Regions from separate parts of the Allobosea minatitlanensis genome, predicted to be linked through region 1. Evidence: predicted binding sites of a transcription regulator. Region 1 holds the regulator's gene; each other region holds the start of a gene.
The links. Region 1 encodes LexA, which represses DNA repair genes until DNA is damaged. Its sites were predicted from a motif close to TGTTCNNNNTGTGTTCNG; they were not measured.

Region 1 (5,176 bases):
TCCAAGGGCCTGATCCGGGCCGATTTCGATCCGCCGGCGCTCGCCCGCGCCTATGCGGCGGGCGGCGCGGCCTGCCTCTCGGTGCTGACCGACGCGCCCTCCTTCCAGGGCCGCCCGGATTTCCTGACGGCCGCGCGCGAGGCCTCCGGCCTGCCGGCGCTGCGCAAGGATTTCCTCTACGACCCCTATCAGGTCTACGAGGCCCGCTCCTGGGGCGCCGACTGCATCCTGATCATCATGGCCGGCGTCGACGACGCCACCGCCCGGGCGCTCAACGACACCGCGCGCGCCCTAGGCATGGACGTGCTGGTCGAGGTGCACGACGACGCCGAGCTCGACCGGGCGCTCGCCCTCGAAAGCCGGCTGCTCGGCATCAACAACCGCGACCTGCGCAGCTTCCATGTCGATCTCGCCGTGACCGAGCGGCTGGCGCCGCGCGTGCCGCGCGACCGCATCGTCATCGGCGAGAGCGGCATCTTCAGCCATGCCGACGTCCAGCGCCTCAGCAAGGCCGGGGTGAACGGCTTCCTCGTCGGCGAGAGCCTGATGCGGCAGGATGACGTCGCCGCCGCGACGCGGGCCCTGCTCACCGGCGCGGCGCGCGAGAGCGCGGCGTGAGCCGGCTCAGCCATCTCGACGCGCAGGGCCAGGCGCATATGGTCGATGTCGGCGGCAAGGCCGAGACGGCCCGCCTCGCCATCGCCGAGGGCAGCGTGGTGATGGCGCCGGAGACGGTCGCGATCGTCCGCGACGGCAACGCCAAGAAGGGCGACGTGCTCGGCACCGCGCGGCTCGCCGGCATCATGGCGGCCAAGCGCACCCATGAGCTGATCCCGCTCTGCCACCCGCTGCTGCTCGGCAAGATCGCCGTCGATCTGGCCCTGGACGAGGCCCTGCCCGGCGTGCGCGTGCGCGCCGAGGTCAGAATGAAGGGCCAGACCGGCGTCGAGATGGAGGCGCTGACCGCCGTCTCGGTCGCCTGCCTCACCGTCTACGACATGGTCAAGGCGGTCGACCGGGCGATGCGGATCGAGAATATCCGCCTGCTGCACAAGTCCGGCGGACAATCCGGCGACTACGACGCCGGCGCGGCGGGCTGAGGCCCGGCGCGCCTTCCGGCAACCCAGACGCGATCGTCAAAGGCATCCCGACATGGCCCTCACCCCGGTTCCCGTCGCGCTCAAGGCCCTGCTCGACAGCGTTCCGGGACCGACCGGCAGCGAGACCCTGCCGCTGGCGCGCTGCGCCTGGCGGGTGCTCGCCGCCGATCTCGCCGCGCTTAGGACCCAGCCGCCCTTCGCCAACTCCGCCATGGACGGCTACGCCGTCCGCGCCGGCGACATGGCAGCCGGCCGGCAACTGCGCGTCATCGGGGAATCGGCGGCCGGGCGGCGCTTCCGGGGCGGCATCGGCCCGGGCGAGGCCGTGCGCATCTTCACCGGCGCGCCGATGCCGGAGGGGGCCGACACCATCCTCATCCAGGAGAATGCCGAGGGCGTCGGCGGCGAGACGATCACGGTGCGCGTGCCGGCCGCCAAGGGCCAGTTCCTGCGGCCGGCCGGGCTCGATTTCAGCGAGGGCGACGTGCCGCTGGCGGCCGGACGCGTGCTCGACAGCGCCGCCCTCGGGCTCGCCGCCGCCATGGGCTATCCGGAGCTGCGGGTACGCCGCAAGCCGCGCGTCGCGATCCTCGCCACCGGCGACGAGCTGGTGACGCCGGGCCAGCCGACCGGGCCGGACCAGATCGTCGCCTCGAACTCCTTCTCGCTGCTGGCGCTGGTCGAGAAGGCCGGCGGCGAAGCCCTCGATCTCGGCATCGCCCGCGACGACCATGACGACCTCGCCGCCCGGATCGCCGCCGCGCGGGCGGCGGAGGCGGATGTCCTGATCACGCTGGGCGGCGCCTCGGTCGGCGACCACGACCTCGTGCAGGAGGCCCTGACGCGGGCCGGGATGAGCCTCGGCTTCTGGAAGATCGCGATGCGCCCCGGCAAGCCGATGATGACCGGGCGGCTCGGGCGCATGGTCGTGCTCGGCCTGCCGGGCAATCCCGTCTCCTCGATCGTCTGCGGCCATCTCTTCGTGCTGCCGCTGATCGAAGCCCTGCTCGGCATGCCCGAGCCCGACCGCAGTCGCGCCATCCCCGCGATTCTCGGAAAAGATATGCCGGCTAATGACGAGCGCGAGGACTATGTCCGCTCCGATCTCGCCCTGACTCCGGCGGGATGGGTCGCGACGCCGTTCGACAAGCAGGATTCCGCGATGCTCGGTACCCTCGCCCGGGCCAGGGCCCTGACGATCCGGCCGGCCCATTCGGAGCCGGCTAAGAAAGGCGAAGCCTGCCGGGTGCTGCGCCTGCGCTAGCGGCTCCTTGCGGAACACAAAGCGAACAGCTATAGTGTTCTGGCTTTGTTTCGAATCTGCACCGAACCGCCTTGGGGAGCGCCGGCGACGATCATGCTGACACGCAAGCAACACGAACTCCTGCGCTTCATCCAGGAACGCTTGCGCGAGAGCGGCGTGCCTCCTTCCTTCGACGAGATGAAGGATGCGCTCGACCTGCGCTCGAAATCCGGCATTCACCGCTTGATCATGGCTCTGGAGGAGCGCGGCTTCATCCGCCGCCTGCCCAACCGCGCACGGGCGCTCGAGGTCATCAAGATGCCGGAAGGGCTCGCCGGCCCGCAGCCGCGGCGCTTCAACCCCGCCGTCGTGCAGGGCGGCCTCGGCGCGCAGCCGAACCTTGCCAAGCCCCGCCCTGCCCCGGCCGAGGAGGATGCCCGGGCGCCGGTCTCGATCCCGGTGATGGGCCGCATCGCCGCCGGCACGCCGATCTCGGCGATCCAGAGCCGCAGCCACACGGTTTCGCTGCCGCCCGACATGCTGGGCTCGGGCGAGCATTACGCGCTGGAGGTGCGGGGCGATTCGATGGTCGAAGCCGGGATCCTCGACGGCGACACCGTCGTCATCCGCCGGCAGGACACCGCCAATACCGGCGACATCATCGTCGCCCTGATCGACGACGAGGAGGCGACGCTGAAGCGCCTGCGCCGGCGCGGCTCCTCGATCGCGCTCGAAGCCGCCAACCCGGCCTACGAGACCCGCGTCCTCGGCCCCGACCGCGTCAAGATCCAGGGCCGCCTCGTCAACCTGCTGCGGCGCTACTGAGCCGCCTATCGACCGGCGGGTCCTGACCCTATCTGCTCGGTGAACGGACCTGCCATGTCGTCCCGGGCGGAGCTGTCAGCCCGGGCGGAGCGGAGCGAAGACGGGGGATCGATTCCGGACGGCTAGGGCCTAGATCCGGATCGGGGCCGCTCGCGCGGCTTGTCCGGACTGACGGCGCGGTTCCGCGTCAAGGCGGTTCCGCGTTAAGTTGGCGCGCTCCTAGAGCGGGTCCGGGTCGCTGTCGGCCGGGCTCTCCGGCAAGGGCTGTGTCCGTGCGGCAGCCGGCTGCGCCGGAGCCGGCGGCTTGCGGCGGCTCCAGGGTCGCTCGCCGGCGCCGGCCTCCGAGGAATCGCTTCTCCAGCCGCCTGGACTGCGATGGAGCGAGGTCGCCCCGTTGCGCGACAGGGCCATGCGATCGACCAGCATCGCGGCGCAAGGCGCGCTCCACGGAATATTGGTGACGACGAGGTCGGCGCGGCGGCAGTCCTCGATGATCGCGACCCGGTCGCGCGCATAGGAGACGCTGCGCCCGTCGGCGGTGCGGGCGATGCAGGCGCGGCTGTCGCAGGCGACGCCGCCGCGCAGCCCGGCATCCTCCGGCGAACGGTCGTCGCCGTCCGAGGCGAGCCATTGCTGGACCACGAAGCGGCTCGGCCGGCCGGCGATCGCCAGGCGGCCGTCGCTGCCGCGCACGGCGATGCCGGAACCGTCGCGCTCGATCAGGATCTCCGGCCGCTCCGGCTTCGCCGCGAAGGCGACGCCGAGCACCAGCGGGATCACGGCGAGCCAGCGCAGGCCGGTGGTCCAGAGCGTGAGCCAGAGCAGCGAGACGACGAAGGCGAGCAGGACGCCGGGACCGAAGGCCGCGACGGTCACGGTCGAATGGTCGATGGTCGCGACCCCATGCGCGACCTTGAGCACGATCTCGGAGGCCAGGCCCATCAGCGCCCAGGCCGGCCAGTCCAGCCCGAAGGGATAGGCGATGACGCCGAACACCGCCGCAGGCATCACGCAGAGCGAGACGAAGGGCAGCGCCATGGCGTTGCCGAGCAGGCCGAAGGGATTGAAGGTCTGGAAGTGGAAGGCGCCGAAGGGCGCGGTCGCGGCCGTGGCCAGGATGGTGGTGACGAGGATGCCGAGCGAGGCGGTCCAGAGCGCCTGCAGCGGCCAGGGCAGGAGCGAGGGCGGCTGCGACGGGTCGCGCCGGTCCCAGCGCTCGGCGAAGGCGATCAGTGCCGCGACCGCGCCGAAGGACATCTGGAAGCTCGGCCCGAGCAGCGCGTCGGGTTCGCGCAGCAGCACGATGATCGCGGCGAGGGCGAGGTTGCGCATGCTGAGCGCCGCCCGGTCGACGAGGATCGCGCCCAGCATGACGAGCGTCATGATCAGCGAGCGCTCGGTGGCGACGTCGCTGCCGGAGAAGATGCAATAGGCCGTGGCGCCGAGCATGGCGGCCAGCGCCGCGATCTTCTTCACCGGCCAGCCGAGCGCCAGCGTCTGCGACAGGGCCAGCAGGGCCCGCACCAGCCAGAAGATCGTCCCCGCCGCCAGCACCATGTGCAGGCCGGAGATCGAGACGATGTGATAGATGCCGGCGGCGCGCAGGTCGTTATTGGTCGCCTCGGTGATCAGGCCGCGCTTGCCGGTAACGAGGGCCGCCGCCACCGCCCCGCCCTGCCCGCCGCCGACGCCGGCGATCCGTTCCGTCAGGGCGTTGCGGGCCTTGTCGATCGCGACATCGAGCGCAAGCCGCCATGGCCGCGCCTGCGGCGGCGGGCTGAGGACGATCTTGCCGGAGATGCTGCCGACGGCGCCGAGCCCGCGGAAGAAGGCGTCGCGGCCGAAATCATAGCCGCCGGCCCGCGCCGGCCCCGGCGGCGGCAGGAGCCGCGCCGTCGCGGTGATGTGGTCGCCGGGCGCGACCGTGCCGCCCCGGATGTTGACCCGCACCCGCTTCGGCCGGCTCCCGGCCGGCAGCCCGGCGATATCCGTCACCAGCAGGACCAGC
Region 2 (5,176 bases), 750 kb from region 1:
GCAGCCGCTGATCCTGGCCCTGCTCGCCATCCTCTCCGTCGTCGGCGTCTTCGGGCTCTTCGCCTATGCGATCGGCCTGATCCAGTTCGCCGGCCGCGCCGCCCGCAACGACCTGACCAAGACCGTGGTCGACGAGGCCGATGACGGCATCGTCGTCACCGAGGGCGAGAACGACATCGTCTACGCCAATGCGGCCTATCTGAAGCTCGCCGGCGCCACCGGCGCCAACGACCTCAAGCCGGTCGGCCGCCTGCTCACCGGCCGCGCCGACGTCTCGGAAGCGATCTACCGCCTGGCCGCCGCCGCGCGCGAGAACCGCCGCCTCGTCGAGGAGGTCCGGCTGGAGCCGGCGCTGAACGGGCGCGGCGAGGTCGGCTGGTACCGCGTCCGCGTCGCCCCGGTGCGCCGCGAAACCACGACCGCGACGCTCTGGACCGTCTCCGACGTCACGCCCGAGCGCGAGCGCCAGGAGAACGCCTTCCAGGAGCTCCAGCACGCCATCGACTATCTCGACCACGCGCCCGCCGGCTTCGTCTCGATCGACGCCGATGGCGAGGTCTCCTATCTCAACGCCACGCTGTCGAGCTGGCTCGATTTCGACCTCGCCCGCTTCGGCTCCGGCGGCCTGCATCTCGACGACATCTGCACGCCGGCCGCCGCCGCGCTGATCCAGGCGATCCGCGGCCAGCCCGGCGACGTCCGCGTCGAGGTGCTCGACGTCGACCTGAAGCGCCGCAACGGTGCGCCCCTGCCGGTGCGCCTGCACCATCAGGTCGCCTTCGGGCAGGACGGCCGCGCCGGCCCCTCGCGCACCCTCGTCCTCAACCGGGCGGCCGGCGAGGCCGGCGCCGACAGCGGCAGCGACGCCGAGGTCCGCTTCGCCCGCTTCTTCCATTCGACGCCGATGGCGATCGCCACCGTCGACAAGGCCGGCGCGATCCTGCGCTCCAACGCCGCCTTCGCCCGGCTGGTCCCGGCCGGCGTCCAGGCGGCGACGATCCAGGACCTCGTCGCGCCGGGCTCCGGTCTCGACAAGGCGATCGCCGAGACCATGGAGGGACATCCCGGCGCGAGCCCGCTCGACGTGACGCTGAACGGCGAGGACGGGCGCTCGGCCCGGCTCTACCTCTCCCCTGTCGCCGCCAGCGAGGACAGCGACGGCGAGCGCGCCATCGTCTACGCGCTCGAGACCACCGCCGAGCGCAAGCTGCGCGACAACATGGACCAGGCCGGCAAGATGCAGGCGGTCGGCCAGCTCGCCGGCGGCATCGCGCACGACTTCAACAACGTGCTGCAGGTCATCATCAACGCCTCCGAATTCCTGCTGGCGAGCCACCGGCCGACCGATCCGTCCTTCCCGGACATCATGCAGATCAAGCAGAACGCCTACCGCGCCGCGGCGCTGGTCCGGCAACTGCTCGCCTTCTCGCGCCGCCAGACCCTGCGCCCGCAGGTGCTGGAGCTCGGCGAGGTGCTCTCCGACCTCTCGCTGATGCTGAAGCGCGTCGTCGCCGACAAGGTCACGCTCGACGTGCGCCAGGGCCGCGACCTCTGGCCGGTGAAGGCCGATCTCGGCCAGCTCGAGCAGGTCATCGTCAACCTCGCCGTCAACGCCCGCGACGCCATGCCCGACGGCGGCAAGCTGACCGTGCGCACCCGCAACGTCCCGCGCGACGACTGCAAGGGCTTCGGCCACGACTCCCTGCCCGCCGACGACTACGTGCTGCTCGAGGTCGAGGATACCGGCAGCGGCATCCCGCAGGAGCATCTCGACAAGATCTTCGAGCCTTTCTTCACCACCAAGGAGGTCGGCAAGGGCACGGGCCTCGGCCTCTCCATGGTCTACGGCATCGTCAAGCAGACCGGCGGCTACGTCTTCGTCGATTCCACCATCGGCAAGGGCACGGCTTTCCAGATCTTCCTGCCCCGCCATGTCCCGAGCGAGGAGGAGGTCGCCGCCGAAGCCGCCGCCAGGGAGGCGCCGAAGAAGCTCGCCGCCGACCATACCGGCGCCGGCGTCATCCTGCTGGTCGAGGACGAGGATGCGGTGCGCGCGCTCAACGCCCGCATGCTGGTCTCGCGCGGCTACACCGTCCACGAGGCGGCGTCCGGCGTCGAGGCGCTCGACATCTTCCTGCAGAACGACGGCAAGATCGACCTCGTCGTCTCGGATGTGGTGATGCCGGAGATGGACGGCCCGACCCTGCTCGGCGAATTGCGCAAGCGCAACCCGAACACCAAGGTCGTCTTCGTCTCGGGCTATGCCGAGGAGGCCTTCCGCAAGAACCTCCCCGAGGGCGAGGGCTTCCACTTCCTCCCCAAGCCCTTCACCATGAAGCAGCTCGTCGAAACGGTGAAGGCGGCGATGGGCTGAAGGCTCCCATCGTTCCGGCAGCCCTCAAGGCCGAAGCCGGAATGACGGGAGGCTTCTCGAAAAGCCTCCCTGCCGCCGCGCTCCTCAGAGCGCCGGTGCCGCAGCGCCTTCCTCCACCTGCCCCCCGGCCAGCGCCCCGACGCCGAGGAGCGCCAGGATGGTGATGAGCGCCGAGACGCTGAGGTAGTAGCCGACATAGGCCAGCCCCTTCTCGGTCGCGAGCCAGGTCGCGGCATAGGGCGCGAGCGAGGCGCCGACGATGCCGCCGAGGTTGAAGGTCAGCGAGGCGCCGGTATAGCGCACCGCCGTCGGGAACATCTCGGCCAGCGCCGTGCCGAGCGGGCCATAGGTGAAGCCCATCAGCGACAGCCCGATCACGAAGAAGGCGAGCGCGCCGAGCCAGCTCCCCGAGCCGAAGAGCGGCGCCAGCAGGAAGCCGAACACCGCGATCCCGACCGTGGTCCAGAGCAGCGTCCGGCGCCGGCCGAAGCGGTCGGCCAGCACGGCCGAGAGCGGGATCGTCAGGCCGAAGAAGACGACGCCGATCATCTGCAGCGGCAGGAACTGGTCGCGCGAGAAGCCGAGCTTGGTCGTGCCCCAGCTCAGCGCGAACACGGTCATCAGATAGAACAGCACGAAGGTCGCCAGCGCCGCGAAGGTGCCGCAGAGCAGCGCCAGCTTGTGCCGGGCGAAGATGCTGACGAAGGGCACCTGAACCCGCTCCTGCTTCTCGATCGCCTTGCGGAAGGCCGGGGTCTCGCTGATGCGCAGGCGGATATAGAGCCCCATGAAGACGAGCAGGGCGCTGGCGATGAAGGGAATGCGCCAGCCGAAGGAGAAGAACTGCGCGTCGCTCATCAGCGAATCGAGGATCAGGAAGCTGCCCGTCGCGCAGATGAAGCCGATCGGCGCGCCGAGCTGCGGGAACATGCCGTACCAGGCCGATTTGCCGGGCGGCGCGTTCTCGGTCGCCAGCAGCACCGCCCCGCCCCACTCGCCGCCGAGGCCCAGCCCCTGCCCCAGCCGACACAGGGCCAGCAGCAGCGGCGCGACGACGCCCACGCTCGCATAGGTCGGCAGCAGGCCGATCGCGACGGTCGAGAGCCCCATCGTCATCAGCGCGGCGACGAGCGTCGCCTTGCGGCCGATGCGGTCGCCGAAATGCCCGAAGATCGCCGCGCCGACCGGCCGCGCGAAGAAGGCGATGGCGAAGGTGGCGAAGGATTGCAGGATCGCCGAGGTCGGATCGGCGCCCGGGAAGAACAGCTTCGGGAAGACGATCACCGCCGCCGTCGCATAGATATAGAAGTCGAAGAACTCGATCGTCGTGCCGATCAGGCTGGCGAGAAGGATCCGGCCCGGCGAGTTCAGGGCGTCGGACGGAGCAGGAGCGGAGGACACGCGGGCAACTTTCAGAAAGGGAACGACAAGCCGCGCGCAATATCAAAGACATCCTCACCCGCCCATGGGCAATTCCCTGACCTTGATATGCAATATACGCATATCAAGGTCAGTAAAATCTAGAAAGCATACAATTCAAGCATATCGAAGCGGCCGCGACGCCGGCTGCAAGGCGCTCCGTCGCGCCCGAACGCGATACACCCTCCTGCAATGCAGGCAGCCCTCCTGACAGAAACTGACATGCAGAACAAAAAAAGAACTTGCGGCAAAGAACAAAGAGTGATCATTCTCCTGTCAAGACATGATTGAGATGTCCCCGTCGCCCTGCCATAAGGAGCCGATACCCGTGAATCAGGCAAATCTCAGACTCGTGGAAGGCTCCTCGATGGACAAGGCCAAGGCGCTCGATGCGGCGCTCTCCCAGATCGAACGCGCCTTCGGCAAGGGCTCGATCATGCGGCTCGGCAAGAACCCGCAGTCGATCGAGATCGAGACGATCTCGACGGGTTCGCTCGGCCTCGACATCGCGCTCGGCGTCGGCGGTCTGCCCAAGGGCCGCATCGTCGAGATCTACGGTCCGGAATCTTCGGGCAAGACCACGCTGGCGCTGCACACCATCGCCGAGGCGCAGAAGAAGGGCGGCGTCTGCGCCTTCGTCGACGCCGAGCACGCGCTCGACCCGGTCTATGCCCGCAAGCTCGGCGTCAATCTCGACGACCTGCTGATCTCCCAGCCCGATACCGGGGAGCAGGCGCTGGAGATCACCGACACCCTCGTCCGCTCCGGCGCCATCGACGTGCTCGTGGTCGACTCGGTCGCCGCGCTGACGCCGCGCGCCGAGATCGAGGGCGAGATGGGCGACGTCCAGCCCGGCCTGCAGGCGCGCCTGATGAGCCAGGCGCTGCGCAAGCTCACCGCCTCGATCTCGCGCTCGAACTGCATGGTGATCTTCATCAACCAGATCCGCATGAAGATCGGCGTGATGTACGGCTCGCCCGAGACCACCACCGGCGGCAACGCGCTCAAGTTCTACGCCTCGGTGCGCCTCGACATCCGCCGCGTCTCGACGCTGAAGGAGCGCGACGAGGCGACCGGCAACCAGGTCCGCGTCAAGGTCGTCAAGAACAAGGTCGCGCCGCCCTTCAAGCAGGTCGAGTTCGACATCATGTTCGGCGAGGGCATCTCCAAGGTCGGCGAATTGATCGATCTCGGCGTCAAGGCCGGCATGGTCGAGAAGGCCGGCGCCTGGTTCTCCTTCGACAGCCAGCGCCTCGGCCAGGGCCGCGAGAACGCCAAGAGCTTCCTCAAGAACAATCCCGACCTGGCCGCCAGGATCGAGGCCACGATCCGCCAGAATTCCGGCCTGGTCGCGGAGCGTATCCTCGACGAGGCCAACCCGAC
Region 3 (5,176 bases), 1.3 Mb from region 1:
CCCTTCCTCGCCTGGCAGGATACGGCGCGCGACAAGCTCTGAGAGCCTCAACCGTGCTGAGTTTCGACCGGCTGTCCAAGACCTATGCCGACGGCACCCACGCCCTCTCGGCGATCGACCTCACGGTCGGGCGCGGCGAGATCGTCGCCCTGCTCGGCGGCTCCGGCTGCGGCAAGACCACCTTGCTCCGGCTCGTCGCCGGGCTCGACCGGCCGAGCGAGGGCGCGATCCGCCTCGACGGCGAGGTCGTGGCCGAGCCGCGCGCCGATGTCGGCGTCATCTTCCAGGAGCCGCGGCTCTTCCCCTGGCTCTGCGTGGCCGAGAATGTCGGCTTCGGCCTGTCGCATCTCTCGGCCTTCGAGCGCGAGGGGCTGGTGACCAATGCGCTCGTCCGCGTCGGCCTCGCCGGCCATGAGAAGCGCTGGCCGCGCGAATTGTCCGGCGGCCAGCAGCAGCGCGTCGCCATCGCCCGCGCCCTCGTCACCCGGCCGAAGCTGCTGCTGATGGACGAGCCCTTCTCGGCGCTCGACGCCACGACGCGCGCGAGCCTGCACGGCCACCTGCTGGCGCTCTGGCAGGAGAGCCGCCCCACCGTCGTCATGGTCACGCATGACGTCGAGGAGGCGGTGACGCTGGCCGACCGCATCGTGGTGATGCAGCCGAAGCCCGGCCGCGTCTTCGACGAGCTGGGCAATCCGCTCGCCCGCCCGCGCGACCGGCTCTCGCCGGCCTTCGAGGCGGCCAAGCGCGAGGCCCTGCGCGCGCTCGACCGTTCGTTGCGCCACGAGGCCCCGCATCAGGAGAAGGCGGCCGAGACGGCCGGCATGTGGTGGTAGCGGCCGCGGGGCGCGCCGGCCGCGCTGGCTTCGCGACGCGCATCGGCCTATCAGCCGCCAGACGCGCCGCCCCGGCGCCCCCAACATGATGTGAACGGGAGGATTGGTTCCATGGACGTCACCGCGCTGCGCGCCCTGCAGGCTCCGCTCAAGGACGGATACCGCAGCAACCCCGAGGCGGCGGTCGTCACGCTCAAGGCCCGGGGCGAGCTCGACGACCAGCATATCGCCTGCAAGGTCGAGACCGGCCGTGCCATCGCGCTCGCCGGCCTGCATCCGGCGACGGGCGGTTCGGGCGCCGAGCTCTGCTCCGGCGACATGCTGCTGGAGGCGCTGGTCGCCTGCGCCGGCGTGACGCTGAAGGCGGTCGCGACCGCGCTCGAGATCGAACTGAAGAAGGGCGTCGTCCGGGCCGAGGGCGATCTCGACTTCCGCGGCACGCTCGGCGTGGCCAAGGACGCGGCGGTCGGCTTCAAGGCGATCCGCCTCTTCTTCGACGTCGAGACCGACGCGCCGCAGGAGAAGCTCGACACGCTGCTGAAGCTCACCGAGCGCTACTGCGTCGTCTTCCAGACGCTGAACGTCAAGCCGGAGCTATCCGCCGCGCTCAATCGCGGCTGAGCAAAAAAGGCGTCGCATGGCCGTCCGATCCTGCGCTCCCGCTTGAGCCGATCCCGCTCGAGCGGGCATAACGGATTCCTCCGGTTTCGGGCGCGGACGATTATGTCCGGCCCCCGTCCGCCACCGGAACGATTTGAGCGCTGATATTGCGGAGAGCCTGTCATGCCCGTCATTGCCGCCATCGTCGGAGCCGTCTTCACCGGCGTGATCTACTGGATGCTCTGGGGCGGCGGCATGGAATATCTGCGCGATTCGCTTGCATCGCATGGTCAGCAGAAACACCGCGAAAAGCTGCAGCAGCGGCGCGCGGAAGCGGAGACCGAGTCGCGCCGCGTGGCGCTGCGCACCTTGCCGGAAACCCGCGACGGCGCCGTCGCGCTGATGTGCCTGGTGGCGTCCGAACGCGGCGAGCCGACCAGCGAGCAGCGCGACATGATCCGCTCCGAAATGAAGGCGATCCTCGAATACGGGGCCGATCTGGAGGAGCGCCTGGCACTGGCGCAGCATGCCGTCTCGCGCGCGCCGTCGCGGACCATGGCGATGCTCGACCTGCGCGATCTGATGCGGCCTCATCTGACGGCGGCCGAGTTCGGCGAGCTCTTCGCCATGCTGCGCCGCGTCGCCGCGCTCCATGGCGGTCCGACACAGGGGCAGGAGAGCCTGATCGCCGAGGCGGAGCGGACCTTGCCGCCTCACAGATAGGACGGTCGACGCAGTTGTCCGACCCCGCAGGCCTTATTCCGCCGCGCGCTTCAGCTCCAACCCCTTGGCGAAGGGCAGCTTCGGCTCGCTTGTCTCGTCGTCGAATTCGAGCGCGCCGATCTTCTCGGCGCGGCTCGTCACCTTGCCGGCCGAGGTCTTGATCTGGCCGACATCCTCCTGCGCCTGGCGGAAATGCGTGTCGAGCTTGTCGACGCGCTCGCCCAGCCGCCTCACGTCGTCGAGCAGCTTGCCGACCTCGGTCTGGATGACGCGGGCCTCCTCGCGCATCCTGGCATCGCGCACCAGCGACTGCATGAGCTGGATCGCCAGCGCCAGCAGCGAGGGCGAGACGATCATCACGCGGGCCCGGTGCGCCCGCTGCACGACATCGTCGAAATGCTCGTGCAGATCGGCATAGATCGATTCCGACGGCACGAAGAGCAGGGCGATGTCCTGCGTCTCGCCGGGCAGGAAATAGCGCTCGGCGATATCCTTCACATGCACGCCGACATCGTTGCGCACGCGCTGGCCGGCTGCCTTCCTGGCCTCCTCGCCGCGGGCCTCGCGCAGCAGCGTGAAGCTCTCCAGGGGGAATTTGGCGTCGATGACGAGGCCGCGCCCGTCGCCGGGAAGCGTCACGAGGCAATCCGGCCGGCGCCCGTTCGACAATTGCGGCTGGAAGGCGAAGAAGGCGGCGGGCAGCCCGTCGCGGACGATCGCCTCCATCCGGCCCTGGCCATAGGCGCCGCGCGCCTGCTTGTTGGCGAGCACGTCGCGGAGCGTCACCACTTCCGAGGTGAGGTCGGTCAGGTTCTTCTGGGCGGTGTCGATCACGGCCAGCCGCTCCTGCAGCTTGCCGAGGCTCTCGCTGGTCTGCTGGACGTTGCGCTCGAGCCCGGCGCCGACCTGCTGGCGCAAGCCGTCCATCCGCTCGGCGACGAGGCGGGCGAGATCGCCCTGCCGTGTCGAGAGGATCTCGGCCATCGACTGCATCCGCCCCGCGAGCTCGGCCTGCTGGCGGTTCATCTCCGCCACCTTGTCGTCCATCTCGCGGGCGCGCTCGGCCGCCATCGCGGCCTCGATCGCGCGGCTGCGGCTGCCGCGCCAGCTCGCCACCACCGCGATCAGCAGCAGTGCGAGGCTCAAGCCCGCGAAGCCGAGCGCCGCTTCCGCCCAGGTCACGGGCCGTTCGAGCAGGGTGAAGGCGATGGCGTTCATGCGGAAAGGCTAACCGATTCGCGCGCGGATGGCGAACGAAAGCGGAACAGTTTGACCGCTTGCCCACAAATGCTTATGTCCCGGGCTCAACAGCTCTTTTCCTGCGGAATCCCATGGCCATTCGCCCGCTCGTCATCCTGCCCGACAGCCAGCTCCGGCTCGTCTCGAAGCCGGTCGAGGCCGTCACGCCCGAGATCCGGACGCTGGTCGACGACATGTTCGAGACCATGTACGACGCGCCCGGCATCGGGCTCGCCGCGATCCAGGTCGGCGTGCCGCTGCGCGTCGTGACCATGGACCTGTCGAAGCGCGAGGCGAAGGACGAGGAGGAGCCGGAGCCGAAGAGGCCGCAGGTCTTCATCAATCCCGAAGTGACCTGGTCCTCCGCGGATTTCAGCGTCTACGAGGAAGGCTGCCTCTCGATCCCGGACTATTACGAGGAGGTCGAGCGGCCGGCGCAGGTCAAGGTCCGCTATACCGATCTCGACGGCAAGACGCAGGAGATCGCGGCCGACGGCCTGCTCGCCACCTGTCTCCAGCACGAGATCGACCATCTCAACGGCGTGCTCTTCATCGACCATCTCTCGCGGCTGAAGCGCGAGCGCGTCACCAAGAAATTCGCCAAGGCCGCCAAGCGCTCGGCAGCCTGAGGTTTTCGGGTCCGCCGGCCGCCCTTCCGGGCGGAGCCGGGCGCAGGTCCGGGAACCATGCCGGAGCGCCGGCGCGAGAGGTTCAGGCATGGATCCCGGGTCGCCCTGCGGTAGCCCGGGCTCACGGCCGCCACGGAGTTATGGTCAGCATATGAGCTTGCGCGTCATCTTCATGGGCACGCCCGATTTCGCGGTGCCGGTGCTGACCGAGATCGTCGGCCAGGGCCACGAGGTCGTCTCCTGCTATACGCGCGCCCCCGCGCAGGCGGGCCGCGGGCTGGAGCTGCGGCCCTCGCCGGTGCACAAGGCGGCGGAGCGCTTCGGCATCCCGGTCCTGACCCCCGCCAGCCTGAAGAGCGACGAGCAGGCCGGGATCTTCGCCTCCCATCAGGCCGATGTCGCGGTCGTCGTCGCCTATGGCATGATCCTGCCGCAGGCGATCCTCGACCTGCCGGAGCTGGGCTGCCTCAACCTGCATGCCTCGCTGCTGCCGCGCTGGCGCGGCGCCGCGCCGATCCAGCGCGCGATCATGGCCGGCGATGCCGAGAGCGGCGTCTGCGTGATGAAGATGGAGGCCGGGCTCGATACCGGCCCGGTCGGCATGGTCGAGACGCTGGCGATCGGGCCGGACATGACGGCGGGAGAGTTGCACGACGGGCTCAGCATCCTCGGCGCCGATCTGATGGTGCGCGCGCTCGCGGCGCTCGGCCGCGGCGCCCTGCATTTCACGCCGCAGGCGGAGGAGGGCGTCACCTACGCCGCCAAGATCGCCAATGCCGAGGCGAAGCTGAGCTGGGCGCGCCCGGCGCAGCAGGTGCACGATCTCGTGCGCGGCCTCTCGCCCTTTCCCGGCGCCTTCGCCGAGATCGACCTCGGCAAGGGGCCGGAACGGCTCAAGATCCTGCGCACGGCGCGCGCCGGCGGCGCGGCCGAGCCGGGCACCCTGCTCGACGACGAGGGCACGGTCGCCTGCGCGGTCGGGGCGGTGAAGCTGCTCCAGGTGCAGCGCGCCGGCAAGGCGCCGATGAGCGGGGCGGAATTCCTGCGCGGCGCCCGGCTCGGGGCGGGCGACAGGCTCTGATGAGGTGGTTTCTCACGCGGTCGTCCCGGGCGGAGCGAAGCGGAGACCCGGGATCCATGCCGGAACGG

Region 2: a site for LexA is predicted at 4,019-4,036, ahead of recA (recombinase RecA). Genes of this name have one in related genera too.
Region 3: a site for LexA is predicted at 3,409-3,426, ahead of ACWH43_RS18760 (DNA recombination protein RmuC). Genes of this name have one in related genera too.

Annotation. Positions count from the first base shown of each region.
Region 1 covers NZ_OZ224509.1:2,536,400-2,541,575, forward strand. The annotation lists gene trpC (indole-3-glycerol phosphate synthase TrpC) at 1-618, shown strand, start outside; gene moaC (cyclic pyranopterin monophosphate synthase MoaC) at 615-1,100, shown strand; gene ACWH43_RS12575 (molybdopterin molybdotransferase MoeA) at 1,153-2,364, shown strand; gene lexA (transcriptional repressor LexA) at 2,458-3,168, shown strand; gene ACWH43_RS12585 (ComEC/Rec2 family competence protein) at 3,388-5,176, opposite strand, start outside.
Region 2 covers NZ_OZ224509.1:1,785,344-1,790,519, reverse strand. The annotation lists gene cckA (cell cycle histidine kinase CckA) at 1-2,374, shown strand, start outside; gene ACWH43_RS08740 (MFS transporter) at 2,459-3,775, opposite strand; gene recA (recombinase RecA) at 4,122-5,176, shown strand, end outside.
Region 3 covers NZ_OZ224509.1:3,799,292-3,804,467, reverse strand. The annotation lists gene ACWH43_RS18780 (ABC transporter permease) at 1-42, shown strand, start outside; gene ACWH43_RS18775 (ABC transporter ATP-binding protein) at 54-836, shown strand; gene ACWH43_RS18770 (OsmC family protein) at 948-1,457, shown strand; gene ACWH43_RS18765 (hypothetical protein) at 1,620-2,159, shown strand; gene ACWH43_RS18760 (DNA recombination protein RmuC) at 2,193-3,377, opposite strand; gene def (peptide deformylase) at 3,491-4,027, shown strand; gene fmt (methionyl-tRNA formyltransferase) at 4,179-5,108, shown strand.